DNA from 2 places in the Bradyrhizobium sp. USDA 4341 genome. Region 2 is predicted to be linked to the other one. Evidence: predicted binding sites of a transcription regulator. Region 2 holds the regulator's gene; the other holds the start of a gene.
The links. The regulator PhoB, encoded in region 2, activates phosphate uptake and scavenging genes when phosphate is short. The targets are predictions, from matches to a motif close to TGTCATNNANCTGTCAT.
Positions count from the first base shown of each region.

Region 1: phnC (phosphonate ABC transporter ATP-binding protein) is a predicted target of PhoB. The motif match lies at 2,858-2,874, and genes of this name have one in related genera.

Region 1 covers NZ_JBSSGO010000002.1:3,044,002-3,048,455, reverse strand. The annotation lists gene hemC (hydroxymethylbilane synthase) at 1-236, shown strand, start outside; gene ACVIGB_RS20465 (DUF1045 domain-containing protein) at 245-934, opposite strand; gene ACVIGB_RS20460 (alpha-D-ribose 1-methylphosphonate 5-triphosphate diphosphatase) at 955-2,127, opposite strand; gene ACVIGB_RS20455 (chloramphenicol acetyltransferase) at 2,151-2,789, opposite strand; gene phnC (phosphonate ABC transporter ATP-binding protein) at 2,999-3,814, shown strand; gene phnD (phosphonate ABC transporter substrate-binding protein) at 3,890-4,454, shown strand, end outside.
Region 2 covers NZ_JBSSGO010000002.1:6,313,350-6,317,803, reverse strand. The annotation lists gene ACVIGB_RS35955 (GcrA family cell cycle regulator) at 16-528, shown strand; gene phoB (phosphate regulon transcriptional regulator PhoB) at 831-1,541, opposite strand; gene phoU (phosphate signaling complex protein PhoU) at 1,672-2,388, opposite strand; gene pstB (phosphate ABC transporter ATP-binding protein PstB) at 2,486-3,304, opposite strand; gene pstA (phosphate ABC transporter permease PstA) at 3,301-4,146, opposite strand; gene pstC (phosphate ABC transporter permease subunit PstC) at 4,151-4,454, opposite strand, start outside.

The sequences.
Region 1 (4,454 bases), 3.3 Mb from region 2:
AGGTGCTGTGGGTGCTCAACGGCCATTGCAATTCGCCGATCGCCGGCCACGCCACGCTCGCCGGAAACGAGATGACGCTGCGCGCCTCCGTGCTCGACGAGGCCGGCGCCGGCTTCATCGAGGTGACGCGGCGCGGACCGGCGGACCGGCCGCGCGAGCTCGGCCGCGCCGTCGGCATGGAGCTGCTCGCGAAGGGTGCCGCCGAGATCATCGCCCGGACCCGGGTGGACGAGTAGCGCTGCCGTTACGCCCGCAACGGCCAGCTGCCGATGATGCGGAAGCGAGAAGCTGGATCCACTTGCTTGAACAGCGCGATGTGGTCGATCGCGAGTGTCGCAAGGTCGATCGCCGCGAACCGCTCGCGCAGCCGCGCCACGATCGGGCCCCGCCGCTCGTCGCTCAGCCGTCCGGTCAGCGTCATGTGGAAGCGGAATTCCTCCATGACATAAGGATAGCCCCAGCGATCGAGATAGTCGCGCTGCCGCTGCGTGAGCCGCTCGGGCTTGCGCCGCGCGCGATCGTCCGGCGTCAGCGGCGCACGGAAGGTGTCGAATTCGGTGACGCAATCGGCGGCGAGCTGTTGCAGATCATCGGAGCGGCTCGCCGGGATCACGGCGATGAAGCCGCTGATGGCATCGACAACAGGTTCGATCACCGGAATGCGCCGCGCGCGGCCGGCGAAGGCAGCGCAGGCATCGAGGAGCTCGGACTCGTTCCTGCCATCGGCAAGCGCAGTGGGTGCCTTCAGCGTGGCGTGAAAGCCGTATTTGCGCGGATCCTCCGTCACCTCGCGCCAGTCGGGCGCAACGCCATCGGGAAACGGCAGGTCGTCGCCTGACACGGCGTCATAGCCGAGCAGCGTCGAGCCGAAGCGGTGCAGTGCGCTGTCGGGTGACGGCGCATAATAGATCGCGTAGCGCGGAGTGTTGGCCATGGCGGCAGAATAGGTCCTGACTATGCTGCCGCAACCGTTTTGCGTGATGCGAGCGAATGAACGAGGCAGCTCGCGTCCGCCAGATGCGCCAGCCGTCCGGCTGATATCACGGCGACGATGCGCGGCCGCAGCGGCACCTTGTCGTCGACGACGATGATGTCGGCACGGCGGCCCGCAGCGATCACGCCGCGATCGGCAAGCCCTGCCGCGCGTGCCGGCGCCGACGAGATCAGATCCCACGCCTTGGCAAGCGGCAGGATCCCATCGGCGGCGAGGCGGAACGCGGCGAGCAGCTGCGCCGGATAATAGTAGTCCGACGCCAGCACCGAGCAGAGGCCCTGTGCGATCATGTCGGATGCCTTGGTCCAGCCGGTGTGGCTGCCACCGCGCACCACATTGGGCGCGCCGAACACGATGAAGTCGCCCGCGGCGGCGGCATCGCGCGCGGTCTCCTCATTGACGGGGAATTCGGCGATCGTGGCACCGAGCGCGCGAAACTCCTGGCGCATCGCCGGGCTGTTGTCGTCGTGCGAGAGCATCCGAATGTTCGCCGCACGCGCAGCGGCCGCCAGTCGCGCGATCGAGGCCGGTACCTCGGGACGGCGCGCCACGATCCGATCGAGCATGTCGTTGACGGCTTCGAGCGAGAGCCCGGTGCGTTCGGCCAGCTGGTTGCGCTTCTTCGGCTTGACGTTGCTGTGGTCGTTGAAGGCGAACAGGTCGATGCGGCCTTCGGTGAGCCATTGAATGATCTCGGCTTCGGCTTCGAGATTGTGGGTCTCGTGACGCAGGTGGAAGCGCGCATCGGCGGCGAGCTGCGGCCGCAGCGCCTCGATCGCATCGAGCAGCTTGCGCGCATTCTCCGCGCTGCGCAGGCCGGGCTCCCACGACCAGGTCGTGCCATGGAAGACGGTGGTGATGCCGTTGGCGATCGCCTGCCGGTCGCTGTCGATCAGCGCCACGTCGGTCGGGAAGTCGACGCCGGGGCGCGGCATCATCTGCCGCTCGAACGCATCGCCGTGCAGGTCGATGATGCCGGGCAGCACCAGCAGGCCGCCGGCATTGATGTGGAGCGCGGCGCGGCCCTGTTCGGCGTCGAGAGCGCCGATGTCGCGGCCTGAGGTCCGCAGCGAGGTCTCGACCAAGGCGCCGTCAACCAGCGTGCGTCCGCCTTCGATAAAAATGTCCGTCACGATACGGCGCTCCGTTATTGATTCTATGATTGGGATACGGCCTCGGTCTCGTACTTGTCGAGAAATTCCTCGACAGCGAGCGTGCGGAAGTCGGGCAGGACACGACGAAGTGTTTCGTGATCCCAGTCCCACCACGCGAGCGCTGTGAGGCGATCCGCTGTTGTCTCGGAGAAGCGCCGCTTGACCGGACGCGCCGGATTACCGGCAACGATGGTGTAGGCGGGGACATCCTTGGTCACGATCGCTCCGGCAGCGACGACGGCGCCGGTTCCGACGTTCCGGCCCGGCAGCAGGATCGCACCGTGACCGATCCAGACGTCATGGCCGATATGCACGTGATGCGCACGTCGCCAGTTGAAGAAGTCGGTGTCGTCGCTCTCTCCGGGAAAATAGGCGCTGGCGCGGTAGGTGAAATGCGCCTGCGTCGCGCGATGCATCGGGTGGTTGCCGGGATTGATGCGGGTCATCGCCGCGATCGAGCAGAACTTGCCGATCGAAGTGTAGGTGATCTGGCTGTCGTTCACGACGTAGGAATAGTCATCCATGCTGACTTCAAGCAGGGTCGTGCGCGCCCCGACCTCGGTATATTTGCCGAGCTTGCTCTCGCGCACCGACGCAGTCGGGTCGATCGTCGGCACAACCGAGAGTGTTTTTCCGGCCATCAGGGCCTCCGCAAATCTTGTAAATCTTTGGCTTCCGGGGAGATGCGGGCTCGTCATCGGGACGCTTGATGACAACATCATGACGTTACGATGACGTCAAACGAACGGCAGGGAGGGGTGTGGACGATCGCCGCACTGCAACGTCACGTCACATAACTGTTAAACACCGGGGATAGCGATGGCTCAACGCGACGCGGTTGGAGCATTACATGCTGGTGGTGGAAGGTTTGACGTGCCGGTTCGGTACAAAAGCCGCAGTCGACAATGCGTCCTTTTCGATCGCGCCGGGGAGCTTTGTCGGCGTGATCGGCCGCTCCGGTGCCGGCAAGTCGACATTGCTGCGGATGATCAACCGTCTCGCCGATCCGACCTCCGGCCGCATCCTGTTCGAAGGCACTGATGTGACCGCGCTGCGCGGCAAGGCGCTGCGGCAGTGGCGGGCGCGCTCGGCGATGATCTTCCAGCAATTCAATCTGGTCGGCCGCCTCGACGTGCTGACCAACGTGCTGATGGGCCGGCTGGCGCAGATTCCGTCCTGGCGTTCGCTGGCGCAGGTCTGGCCGGAGCAGGACCGGGCGCTCGCGCTCTCGGCGCTTGAGCAATTCGACATCGCCCAATTGGCGGCGCAGCGCGCCGACCAGCTCTCCGGCGGCCAGCAGCAGCGGGTCGCGATTGCCCGCGCGCTGGTGCAGGAGCCGGACATCATTCTTGCCGACGAGCCGATCGCTTCGCTCGATCCGCGCAACACCAAGATCGTGATGGACGCGCTGCTGCGCATCAACAAGCATTTCGGCATCACGGTGCTCTGCAACCTGCACTCGCTCGACCTGGCGCGAACCTATTGCGATCGCCTGATCGGCATGGCGGCGGGTCGCGTGGTGTTCGACGGCGCCCCCGCAGCGCTGACCGACCATATTGCCCGCGAGCTCTACGACCTCGAGGCCAATGACGTCATGGGCGCGGCACCGCTGCCCGTGCCCGATGGCGCAACTGCTCCGGCGCTCGGCACCGCAGCCGCGGCCTGAGCGGCGCATTTTCGAAAAACAGGGCAACCGGGCATTTCGCCCGGCCAACAGGCGTAACTACCAAAGAGGGGTAATATGATCACTCGTCGCATCATTCTGGCCGGCGCCGCCGCGCTGGCATTCGCAGGATCGGCTTCGGCCGAGGACTGGAAGGCCAAGTATCCGGAGATCACCTTCGCGGTGATTCCCGCCGAAAACGGCTCCGGCGTCACCGAGCGCTACGGTCCGCTCACCGAGTATCTGTCCAAGGAACTCGGCATCAAGGTGACCCTGCGCGTCGCCAACGACTACGCTGCCGTCATCGAGGGCCAGCGCGCCGGTAACATCCACATCGGCTACTACGGCCCGGCGTCGTTCGCCCGCGCCCGCCTCACCGGCGTCAAGACCGACGCGTTCGTGATCGACGTCAATGCCGACGGTTCGAAGGGCTATTATTCGGTGTTCTACGTGCTCGCCAAGAGCCCGTACCAGAAGGTCGAAGACCTCAAGGGCAAGAATATCGGCCTGGTCGATCCCAACTCGACCTCCGGCAACAACATGCCGCGCTTCAAGCTGAACCAGATGGGGATCGATCCGGAGACCTATTTCTCCAAGGTCGTCTTCACCGGCAGCCACGAGAACGCCGTGCTGGCGCTGGCGC
Region 2 (4,454 bases):
GAAAGGAAGAATGCGATGACTGTATTGACCTGGTCCGACGATCGCGTCGAGCAGCTGAAGAAGCTCTGGGAATCCGGCCTCTCGGCCAGCCAGATCGCGGCGGAACTTGGCAATGTGACGCGAAACGCCGTGATCGGCAAAGTGCATCGGCTCGGCCTCTCCGGCCGCGCCAAGGCCCCCTCAACGGCCGCGCCGCGGCAGCGCAAGGCCCGCCCAGCCCAGCACATGATGCGGGTGGCGCGCCCGGTCTCGCGCGGCAACACCGCGCTTGCGCACGCCTTCGAGGTCGAGATGGAGCCCGATCCGATCTCCTTCGACAACGTGGTGCCGATGAGCCAGCGGCTGTCGCTGCTCGAACTCAACGAGGCCACCTGCCACTGGCCGGTCGGAGATCCCTCGAGCCCGGAATTCTTCTTCTGCGGCGGCAAGGCGCTCGCCGGCCTGCCCTATTGCGCGCATCACTCACGCGTCGCCTACCAGCCCGCCAACGATCGCCGCCGGCCGTCGGCGAAGCCACAGATCAAGTAGCACTCGGGAAACCAGCCTGGACTGCAAAAACAAATCCCCGCGAAAGCGGGGATTTTTTTGTGTGATCGTAGCCCGGATGGAGCGAAGCGAAATCCGGGGCGGTGCTTGAAGCGGAGAACGCACTACAAACCGGCGTCGTCCCGGCGAAACCCGGGACCCATAACCACGAATGGGTGTTGTTAGAAAGTCGTCTGGCCGCTTGCCCATTGCGACGGCCGCGGCGTATGGGTCCCGGCTCCCGTGCGCAATTGCGCACTAGGCCGGGACGACGGCGTGTTGCGGCCTATGACTACTGCACGGCCTTACGGCTGTGGCTCGGCCTTCGCGAAGCGGTCGTCGAGCGCATAGCCGGCGCCGCGCACGGTGCGGATCGGATCCTGCTCGCGGCCCGGATTGAGCAGCTTGCGCAGGCGGCCGATATGCACGTCGACGGTCCGCTCATCGATATAGATGTCGCGGCCCCAGACGCTGTCGAGCAGTTGCTCGCGGCTGAACACGCGGCCGGGATGCTCGAGGAAGAATTCGAGCAGCCGATACTCGGTCGGACCGAGATCGATCGGACGTCCCGAGCGCGCCACGCGGCGCTTCTCGCGGTCGAGCTCGATGTCGCCATAGGTCAGCACGGTCGCAAGCCGCTCCGGGCTCGCGCGGCGCAGCAGGCCCTTCACCCGTGCCAGCAATTCGGGCACCGAGAACGGCTTGACGATGTAGTCGTCGGCGCCGGTGGCAAGCCCGCGCACGCGCTCGCTCTCCTCGCCGCGCGCGGTCAGCATGATGATCGGAAGCTGCTTGGTCTCGGGCCGCGCCCGCAGGCGCCGGCACAGCTCGATGCCGGACAGGCCCGGCAGCATCCAGTCCAGTACCACGAGGTCGGGAACGCGCTCCTTCAGGCGGGTGTCGGCATCGTCGCCGCGCCCGACCGTTTCGACATCGTAGCCTTCCGCATCGAGGTTGTAGCGCAACAGTGTCGTCAGCGCTTCCTCGTCTTCGACTACCAGAATGCGTGCGCTCATCGGTTTAAGTTCTCTCTCTGTGATGATCCGTTGCCCAGACGCAAACCGAAACGCTTACTTTCCTGAGCATAATCCCCGCGGAAGCGACTTGTCGTGAAGACAATCCGGCTCCGCGCCTGCGGATCATGTCCTAGGTACCCGGCACCGTGGTGGCAAAGTTGGTCATGTCGCCCTTCGGGCGCTTGTCGGTGATCTGCTGGCCCTCGATCATATAGAACACGGTCTCGGCGATATTGGTGGCATGATCGCCGATCCGCTCGATGTTCTTGGCGCAGAACATCAGATGGATGCAGAACGAGATGTTGCGCGGATCCTCCATCATGTAGGTCAGCAGCTCGCGGAACAGCGAGGTGCAGATCGCATCGACCTCCTCGTCGCCCTTCCAGACGTTCATCGCCGCCGGCAGATCGTGCGCGGCATAGGCGTCGAGCACCGACTTGACCTGCGACAGCACGAGGTCGGTCATGTGCTCAAGGCCGCGGATCAGCTTTAGCGGCTGGAAATCGCTTTCCAGCGCCGCGACGCGCTTGCCCATGTTCTTGGCGAGGTCGCCGATCCGCTCGAGGTCGGTGGCCACGCGCATCGCGCTGACGATTTCGCGCAGGTCAATCGCCATCGGCTGGCGGCGGGCGATCGTCAGCACCGCGCGCTCTTCGATGACGCGCTGCAGATTGTCGATCTCGATGTCGGCGGCGACCACGCGCTTGCCGAGCGCGACGTCGCGACGGATCAGCGCGTCGACCGACTCGGTGATCATCCGCTCGACGAGGCCGCCCATCTCGGCGACCAGGCGGGTCAACTCCTGCAGGTCGCTGTCGAATGCCTTGGCGGTATGTTCAGAAGCCATCGCTTGTCTCCCTCATGATCCCGGGGATCATGATTTGGTGTCCTCAGTTTCGCACGATCCGATCGAAAAACCGGTGCCCACTTTTGCGGATCATGCGCTAGCCGAACCGGCCGGTGATGTAGTCCTGGGTGCGTCGATCGCTCGGCGAGGTGAATATCTTGTTGGTGTCGTCGAACTCGATCAGCTCACCGAGATACATGAAGGCGGTCTTGTCGGAGACGCGCGCCGCCTGCTGCATGTTGTGGGTGACGATCGCGATCGTATAGTCCTCGGAGAGTTCCTGGATCAGCTCCTCGACCTTGGCGGTCGAGATCGGATCGAGCGCCGAGCACGGCTCGTCGAACAGGATCACCTCGGGCCGCACCGCCACGGTGCGCGCGATGCACAGGCGCTGCTGCTGGCCGCCGGAGAGCGACAGGCCGGAGGCGTTCAGCTTATCCTTGACCTCGTTCCACAGCGCGCCGCCGCGCAGCGCCTTCTCGACCCGGTCGTCCATCTCGGACTTCGAGATCTTCTCGTAGAGGCGGATGCCGAAGGCGATGTTCTCGTAGATCGTCATCGGGAACGGCGTCGGCTTCTGGAACACCATGCCGACCCGCGCGCGGAGCAGATTGAGGTCGAGCTTGGGATCGAGAATGTTGGTCTGGTCCAGCATCAGCTGGCCGACCGCGCGCTGGCCCGGATAGAGATCATACATCCGGTTGAAGATGCGCAGCAGGGTCGACTTGCCGCAGCCCGACGGGCCGATGAACGCCGTGACGCGGTTGGTGCCGAGCGTCAGGTTGATGTTCTTCAGCGCGTGGTGCTCGCCGTAATAGAAGTTGAGGTTGCGCACCGTGACTTTCGGCGGCGCTTCCGGCAGCGGCACCTGGGGAACGTGGCTCGCGACGGTCGTGGAGACGGAAAGCTCGGTCATTTTGCGGCCCTTTCGGCACCAAGGATGCGCGCGCCGATATTCAGCGCGAGCACAGTGAAGGTGATGAGCAGCGCACCGCTCCACGCCAGCTCTTTCCAGTAGGCGTAGGGGCTCTGCACGAAGTTGTTGATGGTCACCGGCAGGTTGGCCATCGTCTTGGTCAGGTCCAGGCTGAAGAACTGGTTCGACAGCGCGGTGAACAGCAGCGGCGCGGTCTCGCCGGCGACACGGGCGGTCGCCAGCAGCACGCCGGTGATCAGACCCGACCGCGCAGCACGATAAGCGATCCGCTTGATCACCAGCGAACGCGGCAGGCCGAGCGCGGAGGCCGCCTCGCGCAGCGGATTGGGCACCAGCAGCAGCATGTCCTCGGTGGTGCGCAGCACGACCGGGATCACGATCACGGCGAGCGCGAGACTGCCTGCGATCGCCGAGAAGCCGCGCATCGGCACCACCACCGCGCCATAGATGAACAGGCCGATGATGATCGAAGGTGCGCTGAGCAGGATGTCGTTGATGAAGCGGATCACCGAGGTGAGCTTGTCGTGCTTGCCGTACTCGGCGAGGTAGGTGCCGGCGAACAGGCCGAGCGGCGCGCCGATGCCGACGCCGATCACCGTCATGATGACCGAGCCGACGATGGCGTTGAGCAGGCCGCCTTCGGTCGAGCCCGGTGGCGGCGTGTTCTGGGTGAACAGCTGCACGCTGAGGCCTGCAAGGCCGTTATAGACCAGCGTGAACAGGATCAGCGCCAGCCAGGTGACGCCGAACAGCGCCGCGCCGACACAGAGTGCGCGAATGACGATGTCGCTGCGGCGGCGGGATTTGTAGATCGGGTTCATGGCCCTATTTCCCCGCTTTCGTTTCAAGCCGCATCAGCATCAGCCGCGCGCCGGCGAGCACGAAGAAGGTCAGCACGAACAGCAGGAGGCCGAGCAGGATCAGGCCGGACTGGTGCAGGCCGTCGCTCTCGGCGAATTCGGAGGCGATCGCCGCCGAGATCGTGGTGCCCGGCGCGAAGATCGACGACGAGATGCGGAACGAGTTGCCGATGATGAAGGTCACCGCCATGGTCTCGCCGAGCGCGCGGCCGAGCGCCAGCATGATGCCGCCGATCACGCCGACCCGGGTGTAGGGGATCACGACGCTG